DNA from 2 places in the Trichococcus sp. ES5 genome. Region 2 is predicted to be linked to the other one. Evidence: riboswitches for the same ligand, from Rfam matches in the RefSeq annotation. Region 2 holds a riboswitch; the other holds the start of a gene.

The links. A riboswitch is a leader RNA that binds a small molecule or an ion and turns the genes downstream of it on or off. The one in region 2 is predicted to bind cobalamin.
Region 1: linked by a shared signal. The riboswitch ahead of TES5_RS12985 (DUF4430 domain-containing protein) and the one ahead of TES5_RS09590 (DUF4430 domain-containing protein) in region 2 are both predicted to bind cobalamin.

The regions. Positions count from the first base shown of each region.
Region 1 is NZ_FJND01000023.1:1,272-9,227, reverse strand. It holds gene TES5_RS13020 (ANTAR domain-containing response regulator) at 1-451, opposite strand, end outside; gene TES5_RS13015 (BMC domain-containing protein) at 469-795, opposite strand; gene TES5_RS13010 (1-propanol dehydrogenase PduQ) at 833-1,969, opposite strand; gene TES5_RS13005 (cob(I)yrinic acid a,c-diamide adenosyltransferase) at 2,146-2,730, opposite strand; gene TES5_RS13000 (EutP/PduV family microcompartment system protein) at 2,738-3,169, opposite strand; gene TES5_RS12995 (BMC domain-containing protein) at 3,186-3,530, opposite strand; gene TES5_RS12990 (ECF transporter S component) at 3,617-4,159, opposite strand; gene TES5_RS12985 (DUF4430 domain-containing protein) at 4,135-4,542, opposite strand; adenosylcobalamin (AdoCbl) riboswitch at 4,731-4,884, opposite strand; gene TES5_RS12980 (ABC transporter ATP-binding protein) at 4,940-5,614, opposite strand; partial or broken gene TES5_RS12975 (FtsX-like permease family protein) at 5,627-5,905, opposite strand; gene TES5_RS12970 (IS1380 family transposase) at 6,061-7,374, shown strand; gene TES5_RS12965 (ABC transporter permease family protein) at 7,576-7,956, opposite strand, start outside.
Region 2 is NZ_FJND01000011.1:72,996-80,951, reverse strand. It holds gene TES5_RS09615 (multicopper oxidase family protein) at 1-723, shown strand, start outside; gene TES5_RS09610 (response regulator transcription factor) at 755-1,438, shown strand; gene TES5_RS09605 (sensor histidine kinase) at 1,435-2,835, shown strand; gene TES5_RS09600 (SHOCT domain-containing protein) at 2,901-3,095, opposite strand; partial or broken gene TES5_RS09595 (heavy metal translocating P-type ATPase) at 3,237-4,760, opposite strand; adenosylcobalamin (AdoCbl) riboswitch at 5,660-5,816, shown strand; gene TES5_RS09590 (DUF4430 domain-containing protein) at 5,904-6,326, shown strand; gene TES5_RS09585 (ECF transporter S component) at 6,305-6,856, shown strand; gene TES5_RS09580 (DNA topoisomerase III) at 6,977-7,956, shown strand, end outside.

The sequences.
Region 1 (7,956 bases), on a different contig from region 2:
TCCCTTTGGCCTTCTCAATCACTTTCCGCTCTTCTAACTTGCGGGTAAGTGTTTCCAGCTCTTTGGCCATCTTTTCATGTTCTTTCCCCTTTGCTAAGGCTAGTTCTACCATCGGCAACAAAGATTGTTCATGAAGAGGCTTTACCAAATATCCAAGCGCACCAAAACTAGTCGCCTTTTGGATGTATTGCTGATCGCTATAGGCAGTTAACAAGATAATCCCTGACGTTGTTCCTTCTGCTACGATTTTCTTTGAAGCAGTCAGACCATCTAAAATCGGCATTTTAATATCCATGATCACTAAATCGGGTTTCGTTTCTTGACAGACCCGGATTGCTTCAAAACCATCTGATGCTTCCCCTACCACTTGGTGCCCCGCGCCTTCTAAAATGTCTCGGATATCCAGCCTTGTGATTGGTTCATCATCAACAACTACGATTCTTCCACTCATTATTTCACCTCATTGTTTTAACTAACCGTTAGTGCGACACGGTTAAAACCTAGTACTTTTTCCATTGTGTCGAGCACTTCTTCTAATGCGACAATGACAGATGAAACATCTCCGGTAATCACAACAGAACCTGAAAAACGATCAACAAACCCGATTTCAATATCCGCTGCTTTAGTCGCAATATCAACAGCAATAATCGCTGCTTCGCTTGGGGTGATGGTCATGATTCCAATCGCATCCGCCTGGGTGTTTAACACACCAAGCTTCCCATAAATCTCAGGGTCAGGTTTTGCAATCGCATGGGCAACCGTAATTTGTTTCCCGGGAACATACTCCTGTATGATTCTTTCCTTTTCCAATGAGTACGCCTCCTTGTCCTAACTATGCATATGCCTGTTCTAAGATTTGCACGATATCCGCTGGCGTCGCTATGACAGGGTTTGTGTCAGAGCAGCGATCCTTCAGCGCATCTATTGCGATTTGGTGTTTGTGTTCTTCGAAAATACTGCGTTCAACACCCCACTTCGAAAAAGTGGTCGGCATATTTAAACGCTTTTCTAGCGAAACGATTGCATTCGTCAAGCTTCGAACGCCCATCTTTGGACTTCCTGCACTTAACCCCAGCTGTTTCGCTATTTTCGTGTATCGTTTTGCTATCTCCAAATGATTCATTGCCCCATTGCTCGTCACTCCACTATTATAACGGATAACGTGCGGTAATAATATGCCATTCAAGCGTCCATGTGCGATATGGAATCGTGCTCCGGCTGCATGAGCGATGCCGTGGTTGATTCCGAGAGACGCTTGGTTGAATGCCAGACCTGCCAAACATGAAGCCACATGCATTTTCTCGCGTGCCTCCATGTCCTGCCCGTCGCGATATGCTCGTTCTAAATACTCAAACACATAGACAATCGCTTTTTCAGCAAGAGCATCGGATATTTCATTCGCCTTCGTTGAGACATACGCCTCTAGAGCATGGGTCAATACATCGATACCGGTATCGGCCGTCGGAATCGGTGGCAAATCCCGTACCAATGACGCATCTAGGATTGCTTCATCTGGTAAAATTTCGTCCGTAACTAACGGGTACTTCACTTCTTTCTCAGCGTCCGTAATGATTGCGAAGTTGGTTACTTCTGAACCTGTTCCGCTGGTCGTCGGGATCACGAGAAAAGGAATATTACCGAAAGTACCGCTTTGTCTGCCAAAGTATAGCATTGCTTTTGCTGCATCAATCGCAGAACCACCTCCCAATGCGAGGAGCATGGTGGGATGAAAGTCTTTTGCTTGCTCAATTCCTTGAACAATCGTATCAATAGGTGGATCAGGAACAACTTCAGAAAACACCATTGTTTCCACACTCGCTGAAAAGTGGCTGGTTACCGTTTGATAAATTGCTGAATGAGCGATGAATGAATCCGTAATGATTAAAATCTTTTCGTCTCTAAATTCACTCAAACGGGACAAGCTATTCTCACCGAGATATAAAGTCGTTCCAAATCTGATTTTTTCCATTCTGAACCTCCTTCCTACAAAAAAAGCCGTAAGCAAACAAGTATCTCATTCGATACTTTGTTTCTTACGGCTTCGTCGCTCGTATTTGATGGCACGCCCTTGTGCTCTAACTGCTATAAGCGTACTATTGTTTTTTCAGGTTGTCAACAAAATTTTGAAAAACGGTTCCAAAAACGTTAATCTTTTAAATCTGCCTTCGTAATTTCTGTATGGAAGACACGTCCACTGCGCTCATAGAGCACGTCTTGTACGTTTGCTTCTGCATTTACTACTCGAGCAACGGCAAAGAAGTAATCAGATAATCGGTTCACAAAACGAACCACTTCTTCGTTCATATCATTCGTCCACATGAACGTAACGATTTCTCGCTCTGCTCTTCTCGCTACCGTGCGGGCGAAGTGAAGTTGGCTCGCAAGCTTCGTGCCGCCTGGCAAAATGAAAGATTCAACGACTGGCGGAACATCGGCATACTCATCGATGCGACTTTCTAACCAGAGTGTCAGTTCTTTATGAACGCGGTATGGATTCTTCCCATGTGGTGTCGCTAAGTCATTCCCACAGTCGAACAAATATTGTTGAATGGTCATTAGTTCTTCACGTAACGCTGGTGTAGCTTCATCAGAACTTGCAGCCATACCGACGATACTATTTAGTTCATCCACTGTTCCATATGCGGTTACCCGCTCTGAATCTTTGGCAACTTGCATACCGCCAATAATTCTTGTATACCCTTTATCGCCTGTTCTAGTATAAATTTGCATGTATTCTTCATCCTTCCAGATATTCAATTAATGCCGTGATTCCCGTATCCGATACAGCCGACACTTGAAAAATTCTTTCCACACCGGCTAATCGGAGACGCTCTTCGGCTCCCTGGAGGATCGTTTCATCCTCACATAAATCCGTTTTTGTAATGATGCCAATACATGGCTTCATTAAGTTTTGAGCAAAATTGGGTGAATAGATTTGTTCTTTTTCCATCACATTCGCAACCAACCCAATTACTTCTGCTTCCGCAGCCATCATTTGCAACGCATTGTAGTAGCGCCGATGCTGCACAAACTCACCCGGTGTATCAATAATCTGGGGATAGTACTCAACGGCTTGCGTTTTTTGGTAGCGCAATTCTTCTCCAACGATGCGTTGGCAGAGTGTTGTCTTCCCACTGCCGATGGACCCAATCAACATGATTTTCTTCATTTGATTCCTCATCCTTCTAGGTCCGTGTAATCGCAGGAACACTGAAGCTCATCTGTGTTTTCAGTGCCGTAGTTGAAGCGTTCATTGCCATTTCCACCGCAGCCACGTCACCCAAGATAAAGACTGAACCACTGAAACGATCAACAAAGCCGATGGTCACCGGCGCTGCTTTCTTGGCATGATCGACTGCAATAATCGCCACTTCACTTGGGGTAATGGTCATGATGCCAACGGCTTGATAATGCTCATCGTGCAACCCTAACTTTTCAAAAATCCGTCGATCCGGATGCGCAATGATATGCGCCAAAGTAACTTGCTTCCCTGGTACGGACTCAAATATTTTACGATCCTTTTGTATCATTTCTTCGCCCCTCATTTCTTTGAATGAAAGCGCAACACACACGTTCATAGTAATTGGGAATGAAATTTCTGTCAAGAGACGGAACTTTATTTCTTCATCGAAGAAAGGATCAAAGGTCGTAAAATAGGTTCCAAAATAAGGTAAAAGACTGCATTTCCAAACGCATGCATCAAGTCAAAAGGTACGCCCATCAAGTAGTAGGACCAAAAATTGGTCATGCCAAACATTTTGGAAGAGAAGATGGAAATAACAAATCCATATAGAAGACCTGCCAAAAAGGCAAAAATAACCATGAGCCATTTTGTCTCCATTTTTCTATATAAAGGTCTAAGAAACACCCCGGTGAACCCGATTATTACCATGTAGCTAATCATTTGATAAAAAATCCACGGTCCCATTCCAAGCACCAAATTCGACAAGATGAGTGAGAGTGCTGTCACAATCAGCCCGTCCCTCGTGCCAAACGTCAGCGTAATGATTAGCAATACGGCCGTCATGGGCTGTACATTCGGCAAGAACTGGAAAACAATTCGACCTACATAGCACAGAGCTACTAAAATCGAGAGCACCGCAATTCGTTTCACTGAAAAATTCGACTGTTTTTTTAGGATAGTGGTTCGAGTTTCCATTCCACAACATCTCCCTCTTGGAGTTCAGTGTCATTTGCACCTGCCGGAGCCATTTCGCCGTTTAAGTCAAATAGCCAGTACTTACTTGCTTCTACATCTTGTTCATGACCGTTGATGGATTCAATAAACGTATCTTTCTCTACAATTTCATAATTTTCTTTCATTACATCTAATAAGATTGCTCCTGGTTCTACTTCCACTTCTTTGGTGCCGCCTTCTATTTCTTCGCCGTCTACACTCACATGAATCGTTACCGCTACGGTTTCTTCAGCCACGCTGGAGGATACCGCGCTGCTCGTTTCCGTTACTTGTGTATCACTGTCTGAAACGCCACAACCTGTTAAAATAAACCCTGCTGCCAATAATGCCAAATACTTTTTCATAAATACCACTCCTAATTTTTATTGGCTAAAAACGAGGACTGGTTGACCGACGCTGGTCCTTCCTTCCACCTTGAAGATCAGTCCTTGCCCTTAGCTGTGACGGATAGAACCCCTACTCATTTTTGCTAAAATGAATATGGAAGCTGTTTTTTGAGTACAAAAAAAGCCTATGCACCATTACATAGACTTCAAACGACACTGTTTTACCTCGAAACAGCAACGCATGCATATTAGCAAACGAAAATAAAGATCTGACTCCATATGTTTCCATATGATTACAGTGGCGGGACCGTGTTGGGATTGAACCAAACTTCCATATTCTCGTTGTCTTTGAATGGTACTTCTATCCCCTTCATTGTAGTCCATCAAAATGGAATTGGCAAGGGGGAAAGTTGTACTAATCTTCTTTTAGAGACAAGACGCCATCTTTCATGACGTAGACTTTATCGCAGTAATCAATCAAGCGCTCGTCATGGGTTACCATAATCGTCGCTTTATTTTTTTCCTTTGTTTCGCGGGCAAGAATTTCGACTACTTCAAATGCTTTCGTTGTATCCAAACTTGCGGTCGGCTCATCCGCTAAAATAACGGATGGATCATGATAAAGGGCACGAGCAATCGCAACCCGTTGGCGTTCACCACCGGACAAATCACTTGGATATTTGTTGCGCAGCTTCGTAATGCCTAGCCCTTCGAATAAGTCTTCTGCCTTCTCTTTATCAAACTTCGAGCGTTCTACTTTATTAACCAAACGCATTTGGTCTTCTACTTTCAGAAAAGGAACCAAGTTTGATGCTTGAAGAATAAAGCCGATTTCTTCAAAACGCATTTTATTGCGTTCTTTTTGATCTACTTCACTGAACTTCTGCTCACGAATCAAGACACGCCCTTCTGTCGGGGTTTGCAACCCTCCGATAATGGTTAGGAAGGTACTCTTACCGGAACCACTTGGACCAATAATCGCCACGAATTCGCCGCTCTCTACTGAGAAGTCGGTCTTTTTCAAAGCTTCTACTTCTTTATTTCCATCATTAAATGATTTCGTAACACCTTGCAATTCAATTAGTTTCATCTTCTTGTCCTCCTATCCAATTGCTTCTAGCGGATCAATTTTCGCAACGGTACGAACGGAGAAGAATGCTCCCAGTACAGCGAAAAGAATCAGCAAGCCAGTAATTCCACCCAGGAACAGTGGATTCGTGCGGTATGGTACAGAAGCTGGAAGAACAAGCGATGTTCCTACTGTCAACAACAATCCAATTCCAACTCCAATTGCTGCAAGCAGAAATGTCTGCGCGACAACAGATTTCGCAATATAGAAGGTAGAAATTCCTTGTGCCTTCATGACCCCAAACATGCTTGATCCTGAATAATTCATAGTTTTCCTAAATATTCACTAAAAGCGTATTGTGGCGCTATTATTCTATCTGTATCCCTGCACCCTTTGGGTGTACAAAAAGAACCCCAATCTGCTATGGTTAAAGCGTCTAAACCTAACCAAAGAAAGGGGTTCTCTCAATGGCTACATTACAGGAAAAACGCGTAAATTTCAACTCGAAATTGGTAGTGAATCATACGGGCGGGAATCTTTCCACGGATTCTGGCTTGATTTTGGTGAAAGAATTCATGGATTCGATTGGCTTCTCAAAATTAGCCGCCCATTTTCTCACGTTCCAAGACAACCGAAGCTACTGGATTCATGACAACATTTCCTTGCTGGAACAACTCTTGTTCCAATTGATTGGCGGCTATCCTGCGGATTCATCCGCCAACTCACTGAAGGAAGACCCAGTTTTCCAACTGGTGCTTGAGAAGGAAGCCATTGCCTCACAAGCTTCCCTTTCCCGGTTCTGGGACCGAATGAGTGAGACAACGATTTCCCAGTTCCAAACTTTGAACCAAGCAATGATCGATAAAGTGCGCTTGGAACGGAACGCGACGGAGCTCATTATCGACCTGGACTCCACCCATTCCGATACGTTTGGCAACCAGGAAGCCACCAATTTTAATGCCCACTACAGGACAAACGGTTATCACCCCTTGGTGGCTTTTGATGGCCTGACTGGTGATTTCTTGAAAGCAGAACTTCGTTCTGGCAATGTGTATACCTCAAAAGGAATAAAGGATTTCCTGGAACCGATGCTGGCACATTATAGCCAGACACTTCCCTGCACAGATATACTGGTCAGAGGGGACAGTGGTTTTGCAACCCCTGAGGTGTATGATACTTGTGAAGCCCATCAAAGCTATTATGTTGTTCGCCTGAAGAATAATACGAAGTTGGCTGAGATAGCGGAGTCTTTCATCCTCATCGGAAATGATCATCCTTGGGAGGAAAGAGAGGTCCACTACTATTCCACCACCTACCAAGCAAAAAGTTGGAAGAAGGCGCGCCGGATTTGCATCAAATCCACCCGGGAAGCGAACGAGCTGCTGTTCAGGCACGAGTATTTGATCACGAATTGCTCGGAGGACCTGTCCGCTCAGACCATGTTCCGGCTTTATCACAACCGGGGAACCATGGAAAATTTCATCAAGGAAGCAAAGAATGGCTTCTATTTTGACAAGACCGACAGTTCCTCCTTTTTGGAGAACCATGCCCGCATGATGGTTAGCCTGTTGGCTTACAACCTGACTAATTTCATGAAATCAATCTGCTTGCCAGCGAATGAAGCCGCCTTCCAAGTCGATACGCTTCGTCTACGCCTGTTCAAAGTGGCTGGAAAACTTATAAAGAGCGGCCGTCGGCTATTTCTCAAATTGAGTTCCTCCCACGTTTACCAACAGTCGTTCTACCATTTGTTACAAAAAATCCAACAGTTGGCTTGGTAAGTCATGCGAATGGCTATTTTTAAAAAATCAGATGGAACCCAAGGGGTTCCTGCGCCCAAAAATAGGGCTCAAACCCGAAGTTGCCTGATGTGAACCCAAAATATCTGGTCGATTTAGTAAAATCAATGTGATACAAAAAAATCGGAATGCTTAAACGTTAAAAAAGACATTTTTCAAGAAGATTTCAGGAGTATGAATAATTCAGGTTGATTTTTGTAATGTTAATACGTAAATAAAGATTCCGATTACGATTGCGGCAATCATAATCAAGAAGCCGATCATCAAGCCAAAGGTCAACACTTGTGCCGTATAACCAGGAATTTCCTCAATGTAATCTTTGATGGAATACCAACGTAAATCATCATTCTCTAGTTCAATTCCGTTTTCAGAACGAACGACCAAGGCGCTGATTCTTCCTTCTTCAGAATCATCTTTTTGATCGAAACGTACTTCTTGATACGTACCAACCGTTCCATATAAAACGGGTGCCACGTTAAACTTCGCATCTTCAGTAAAACCAACAACCTCAATGCTTAAATCATTACCGGCAAGATTCAATTTATCGCCAATCTCAATTCCAAA
Region 2 (7,956 bases):
ACCATCAATCCCTACGTTGAGGTAAAAAATGAACAAATCCGCTTGCGGTTGGTGAATGGTTCGAATGCCCGCAATTACACATTCGGATTGGAAAATGGCGCGGAGTTCCATCAGATCGCCAGCGACGGCGGTTTCCTGGAGCAGCCGGTTGCGTTGACGTCTGTGACATTGACACCCGGAGAACGGGCGGAAATCATCGTGGACCTGAGCGAATACGCTGAAGGGGACACCGCGAAACTGATGGACGGGGACGTAACCGTCCTTTCCCTGAATGTCACGGAGGAGACGGAAGTACAGACCACGCTTCCGGAAACTTTGAATGAAATTCCTAAATTGACGACAGAGGGAGCGGCTGTCCAACAGTTCACGCTAAGCGGCATGTCCTTCATGGTCAACATCAGCGGCAATCAGTTCGACATGGATCGGATCGACGTCGAACAGAGCCTGAATGAAACAGTTATCTGGGAAGTCCGCAATGCGCAGGATATGATGGGCAGCATGGTTCATCCTTTCCATATCCATGGCGTCCAATTCCAGGTGCTCTCGCGTGATGGAGTGGAACCGCCGCAGAACGAGCAAGGATGGAAGGACACTATCGCCGTTTATCCCGGCGAAACGGTCCGGCTGGCGGTGACTTTTTCTGAGAAAGGAGTCTTCATGTATCATTGCCACATTTTGGAGCATGAGGATAATGGCATGATGGGTCAGGTCAGTGTACAATAAAATCTGGGAAATATGATGGAGGTGGATGCCGATGAAAGTTTTGATCGTCGATGATGAACCAAATATTTTGGATATCGTGGAGGCCTATCTGGCCGCCAAAAAATATCAGGTATACCGTGCCGAGTCCGGTGCGGAGGCGTTGGAGAAATTTCATGCCTTCCATCCGGATCTGATCGTGTTGGATCTGATGCTGCCCGATATGACAGGCGGAGATGTCTGCACCAAAATCCGCGAAGAATCCAATGTGCCCATCATCATGCTGACGGCAAGGTCATCCGAAAAGGATATCCTGAGCGGCTTGCGGATAGGCGCGGATGATTACATGGTCAAACCATTCAGTCCCAAGGAACTGGTGGCGCGGGTCGAGACAGTTCTGAGGCGCGTTGCACCGGCTGATGCCGAGGAGAAATGGAATTTCGATGGCGGCGAATTGGTCATTCTCCCAAAAACGAAGCAGGTTTTCGCGCGGCAGCAGGAAGTCGCATTGACGGCTACCGAATATGAACTGTTGACTTTGTTGGCCAAGAACCCGAGCCGGCTCTTCACGAGGGAAGAATTGCTGGAGAGCGTAAAAGGGCTGGACTTCGAAGGATTGGACAGAGTCATCGATACGCATATCAAGAACATCCGGCAAAAGATAGAGCCGGAACCGAAGCAGCCCACTTATATATTGACTGTCCGGGGAAGCGGCTACCGGTTTGGTGGGAAGCGATGAGGCGGACGATCAGTTGGCAGCTGATTTTTTCCTTCCTGCTCTTTTCGATCGTCATCATCGGGCTATTCGGATGGTTCAGCGTACGTTTATTGGACAGCCACTTCTCGGAATATGTCAGCGAACGGCGCACGGAAGAAATAACCGGTTTTACAGATGAAATCGAGGCGGTCTATGCACAAGAAGGCAGTTGGGACGAGGATGCCATAGCGGTCATCGGCAGGCAGGCATTGCAGGCCGACATCATCCTGAAAGTTTATGATAACCAAGGAGCGCTGATCTGGACCCCCACTGCGATGGAGGAACAGGACAACCGCCAGATGATGTCCAGCCATATGTCGCAGATGAGCGAGATGATGGGCGGAACAGAAAGCGAATATACGGTGACCACTGTTGAGCTTAATGAGGGCTCCCGCACAATCGGCAGTCTGGAAATCGGGACGATGGGGACGTATTTCTATACGGAACACGATGTCGCATTCGTGAGCGATATCCGCAATAACCTGATGATTGTGGCGCTGCTGGCCTTCGCCTTATCGCTGTTTTTCGCTGTTTGGATAGCCAGAAAATTGAGTGTGCCGGTCTTTGCGGTGAGCCGCTTCACCGGGGAAATCGCCAAAGGCAACTACACGGAGCCGGCGCCGAAGGAAACGAACATCGTCGAGATAGATGCGCTGATCCGTTCGGTGGACAGCCTTTCCCGCCAATTGGACAGCCAACAGGAAATCCGGAACCGCCTTTCTTCCGATATCGCGCACGAAATCCGGACCCCGCTTACGACATTGAAGGGCAATCTGGAAGCAATGCTTGACGGCATCTGGGAGCCGAGCAACGAGCGTTTGAAGATTTGTTATGATGAAGTGAACCGGATTTCCCGCCTGATCGGAAATATCGATAAAATCAACGAAATGGAGAGCAATCACGAGAAATTGGAATTCAGCCGTTTTGACCTGCAGGCTTTGAGCAAGAAAGTCGCAACGAACTTTACGGCTGCAGCCGCCAAAAAGAATATCATTTTGGCGGTTGCTGGGGAGCCGCTGATGATAACGGCGGATCAGGACAAAATCAGCCAAGTGCTGACGAATCTTTTGGCCAATGCCATCAAGTTCACGCCGAAGCAAGGGAATATCCGCATCGAAACTCATCTGGAGGGTAACCGGGCGGTACTGAAAGTGTCAGATGACGGCATCGGCATCGACCGGGAAGACCAGGAAAAGATTTACGAGCGTTTCTATATGACCGAGCCGTCGCGCAACAGCAAATCCGGTGGGCAAGGACTCGGTTTGGCCATCGTCAAAAGCATCATCAAGAAGCACAACGGGACCGTGCGGGTTGTCAGCGAAATCGGCAAGGGAGCCGCGTTCACGGTTACACTTCCATTGGAACACATCAGAACATGAACGAAAAAGACCCGGATACCAATCATTTGCGATTGGTATCCAGGCCTTTTGTGTTTCTTTCAGGATCACAGAAGTTTCTTCTTGCGATCGAACTCTTCCTCGGTAATGTTCCCTTTAGCCAGTTCTTTTTTCAGGATGTCCAAAGCGGATTCGTCTGTTGAAACTTTGCCTGATCTATCGTTCAAAAGCCTGGTTGCCAAGTAAATGACGAGTATGATCAAAGCAATCCAGAAAATCCACATAAACATCATGCCGCCCATGCCAAAACCTCCAAAATATTGTAAGCATCTGCCAAACATGCAAAGGCCCCCTTTTTTTCTCTATATATGCAGTATACAGTCATATTGTGTAGATTGGATGTAGTTTTTCTGGCTGTTGCAGTGAGTATTTGAAGTGCAAGCTCAGTCTATCTTCAGCAGACGGGCATTGACCGCGCAGATGATGGTGCTGATCGACATGACGGCTGCCCCAATGGCCGGTGTTATGACGAGGCCTTGGTTGGCCAAAACGCCTGCAGCCAGCGGGATGGCAATCACGTTATAGCCGACAGCCCAAATCAGATTTTCGACCATCTTGCGGTAAGTGGCTTTCGAAAGGGTGATGATGGTCAATACGTCTTTCGGATTGCTGTCCACCAGAATGACGTCGGCTGTTTCGATGGCGACATCCGTTCCGGCGCCGATGGCAATACCAAGATCAGCTTCCGCCAGAGCGGGCGCATCATTGACGCCATCCCCGACCATCGCGACTTTTTTGTTTCCGGATTTCAGTGCGGCGATGTGTTTCGATTTCTCGGCAGGCAGCACCTCCGCAAATACTTGATCCAGTCCTAACTGATCGCCCACGTATTGCGCTGCGCGGCTATTGTCGCCAGTCAGCATGATAGCTTCGATGCCTTGCTCTTTCAAGGCAGCCACGACTTCTTGCGATGACGAACGGATGATATCAGCGTTGGCGATCATCCCCTGCAGGCTCCCTTCCTTCAGGACGAAGACAACGGTTTTTCCTTGCTGGGCCAAACTGGCGAATGTCTCCTTGTCGTATGCAATGCCGCGCTCGTCCATGGTGCCGGGGCTGACGACAGCGACCTGCATGCCGTCCACAGTGACCTGCAGACCTTGGCCGGTAAGGTTTTGATAATCGGTTGCCGGCAAAAGGGTGACGCCTTCTGCTTCTCCTTTGCGGACGATTCCTTTTGCGATCGGGTGTTCAGATTGGCTTTCGGCAGAATAGGCCAGCGTCAGTAATTCCTTCTCGGAGACCCCGGCAGCGGGAAGGATGTCGGTTACGCCGAAGTTGCCTTCCGTCAGGGTCCCGGTCTTGTCGAAGACGATCCGATCCACTTTGCGCGCCTCTTCGAATTGCGTCCGGTTGCGGATCAGCAAGCCATTTCGAGCTGCGATTGAAGTGGACACCGCATTCACCAAAGGGACAGCCAGTCCGAGTGCATGGGGACAAGCGATGACGAGTACCGTCACCATCCGCTCCAAAGCGAAGGCCAAGTTCACTGCAAAAATCCAATAAAGGAAAGTCAGGAGTCCGGCTGTGACGGCGATATAGAACAGCCAACCGGCCGCTTTGTCGGCCAATCCCTGCGACTTGGATTTTTGTTGCTGGGCCGCCTGGACCATATTGATCACTTGGGCCAAGTAGGTTTCATTCCCGACTTTTTCCACGGTCAGTTTGAGGACGCCTGACCCGTTGATGGAGCCGCCGATGGCCTGCATGCCCGGATTTTTTTCGACAGGCACAGATTCGCCCGTCAGCATCGATTCATCAACCGTTGAGAGGCCTTAGTAGATTTTTCCGTCCAAAGGGATCTTTTCACCGGGCTTGACGAGAATGCGCTCACCCGGAACAAGGGCTTCGATCGACACTTCTTCAATATTGCCGGCCGCATCCAAACGATGGGCAACTTTAGGCATCAGTTTGATGAGTTCTTCCAGCGCTTTGGATGCCCCCATCTGGGATTTCATCTCGATCCAGTGACCCAGCAACATAATCAGGATCAAGGTTGCCAGTTCGAAATAAAAGTCCGATCCTTCTATGAAGAAGGCCGTGAAGCTGCTGTAGATATAGGCCGAAACGATCGCCAAGGAAATCAGCATCATCATACCGAGCGACCGGTTCTTCCATTCCTCCCAAGCGCCCTCCAGAAACGGTTTGCCGCCGTAGAAGAAAATGACGGTGGATAACCCAAAGACGACAAAATTTGCTCCCGGAAATTCGAAATGGTAACCGAAGAGCATCATGATCATGGGGGATAGCACGGTGACGGGAATGGTCAGCAGCAAGACGATCCAAAAACGTTTCCGGTAATCGGCCACCATCTGCTCGTGGTGGTCGGCATGCCCAGTCGAACCGTGTGCCATGTGCTTTTCATGTTGTTCGTGACCATTGGAAGCAGTCTGTTTCGGTTCGGGTGGGGGCATATGATGACCGGAATGGTCGTGCCCGGCGTGCGGATCGCTGGTCTTTGGGGCTTCCAGAGTGTGGTCTGTGTGCGCGTGCTGCGTATGTTTGTGTTCATCCATCTGAGTATTCCTCCTTGCTTCAAAACGTCCAAACAATAAGGTTTATAAAAATGACTGCAGCTTCTCATGCTTATCATAGCAGAATTCAGCGCTGTAGTGGTAACGGTTTCGCCTCCCCGCTTGGGTCTGCACCGATTTAGTCATCGCAACCAACGGCGGAAGCTTGCAGGCGTAACCGGGAACCAAAGATTGACTTGACAGACTTCTTATCAATTGCAGGACCAGGGCGCACCGAAAAGCGCAACTGGTCTTGTATTTTTTTCTGCTTTGGGTAAAATGAAAGGGATAGGAAAACCATTCAAAGACACTTGGAATTTGGAAGTTTGGTGAAAATCCAACGCGGTCCCGCCACTGTGATGACGTCCCGGAACGTCTAAGTCAGGTCTTCATTCCAAGCTGCTATTTTTTGCAAGCGAACCGTTTCGAGGTAAAACGGTCCCGTTACTAGTCTATGCGATGGCGTATAGGATTTTTTTGCATGATTCCGGCCGTTGGCGATGCAACCCCTGTCGAATACAGATTAGGAGTGGGAAAATGAAAAAATTATTGTTGGCCTTATCATTGAGTTTGGTATTATTCGGGTGCGCTCCTGCGGACACGGTAGATTCGGCTTCAGTCGCGGAATCTTCATCGGTTGCAATCAGCTCCGAAGTTGCAGAAACAGTCAGCGTATCGATTTCTTTGACGGATGGCGGTACTGTCATCGCGGGTTCTGAAAAAACGATTGAGGTTGAAGCAGGCGCCAATTTGTTGGCTGTCATGAAAGAAAACTACACAATCGAAGAAGCGGACGGATTCATCACAGCCATCGATGGACAAACACAAGTCGAACAGACTGCCGATACGAAAGCGAAATATTGGTTGTTTGATGTGAACGGTGAGCCTTCGATGGTCGGAGCAGCTGATGTGGCGCTCCAAGAAGGAGACGTAATCGTGTGGAACCTGACAGAAATGTAAAGAAGACTGTGAACTTCGGTGTGAGACGACTGGCGTTGCTGTCGATTTTGACGGCTTTGTGCTATGTTGGGAGGATGATGTTCCAGTTCATCCCGAATGTCCAACCGGTGACGTCTGTGCTGATCATCCTGACGCTGACGCTGGGCATGACGGACGGCTTCATTGTGGCCATCCTGTCGATTGTTTTGACCAACTTTCTGCTGGGGATGGGGCCGTGGACGATTGCGCAGATCGCCAGTTTCGGCGTTCTGATCGTGGTAACTGGATTGGTCATGAAGCCGTTCTACAGCACGAGCCAAAAGAGGGGCCTCAGAATTGTTTTTGCGCTGTTCGCCTTTTTCGGGGGACTGCTTTACGGATTCGTCATCTCCGTCATTTCGGTGAAGTTGATGGGTATCAACAGTTTTTGGGCTTATTACATCGCCGGGATTCCTTTCGATCTCATGCACGGCCTGGGGAATGCCAGTTTCTATCTGATACTGGAGCCGATTTTGGCGCCCTTACTGCTGGCGCAAAAGAAAAAAACATAGAAATTAAGAAGACTGTAATGGACTCCCAGCATGGGTATCCGCTATAGTTTTTTCTGTTTTGGCGCCATTTGTGATATAGTAGGACACGATAATCGAGAGATAAGGGAGCAAATATAAACTATGGGAAAGAGTCTAGTATTAGCTGAAAAACCATCGGTGGCGCGCGATATCGCCCGCGTGCTGCAGTGCGAGAAACAGGGTCAAGGGTACCTGGAAGGGAAAGACTATATCGTCACTTGGGCCTTGGGGCATCTTGTGACGCTGGCCGATCCGGAAGCCTATGATGTGAAATACAAAAATTGGAATCTGGCTGATCTGCCGATGCTTCCGCAGGATCTGAAGCTGACTGTCATCAAGCAGTCCGGCAAGCAGTTCAATGCCGTCAAGGCCCAGCTGGTGCGGAATGACGTTTCCGACATCATCATCGCGACGGATGCCGGCCGCGAGGGCGAACTGGTAGCCCGTTGGATCATCGAAAAAGCGAAAGTCAATAAACCCGTCAAACGCCTGTGGATCTCGTCCGTGACGGACAAGGCCATCAAAGACGGCTTCCAGAACCTGAAGCCGGGCAAGGACTATGAAAACCTGTACCAGTCGGCTGTGGCCCGTTCGGAAGCGGATTGGTACATCGGCTTGAATGCGACCCGCGCGCTGACGACGAAATTCAACGCCCAGTTGAACTGCGGCCGCGTCCAGACACCTGTCGTCGCCATCATCGCCAGACGCGAAGAGGAAATCAAAAAATTCCAGCCAAAGACCTACTACGGCATCGAGGCTCAGACCGATACGAAGCTGAAGCTGATCTGGCAGGACGAAAAAACGAACGACACGAAGAGTTTCGATCGCGATAAAGTTACAGCCATCGTCAAAAAGTTGGATAAGCAACAGGCTACGGTTGTGGCGGTCGACCGCAAACCGAAAAAAGCCTATGCACCAGGCTTGTACGACCTGACTGAACTGCAACGCGACGCCAACAAGCTTTTCGGTTATTCAGCCAAAGAGACGCTGAATATCATGCAGAAACTCTATGAGCAGCATAAATTGTTGACTTATCCGCGTACGGATTCCCGCTACCTGTCGAACGACATCGTAGCCACGCT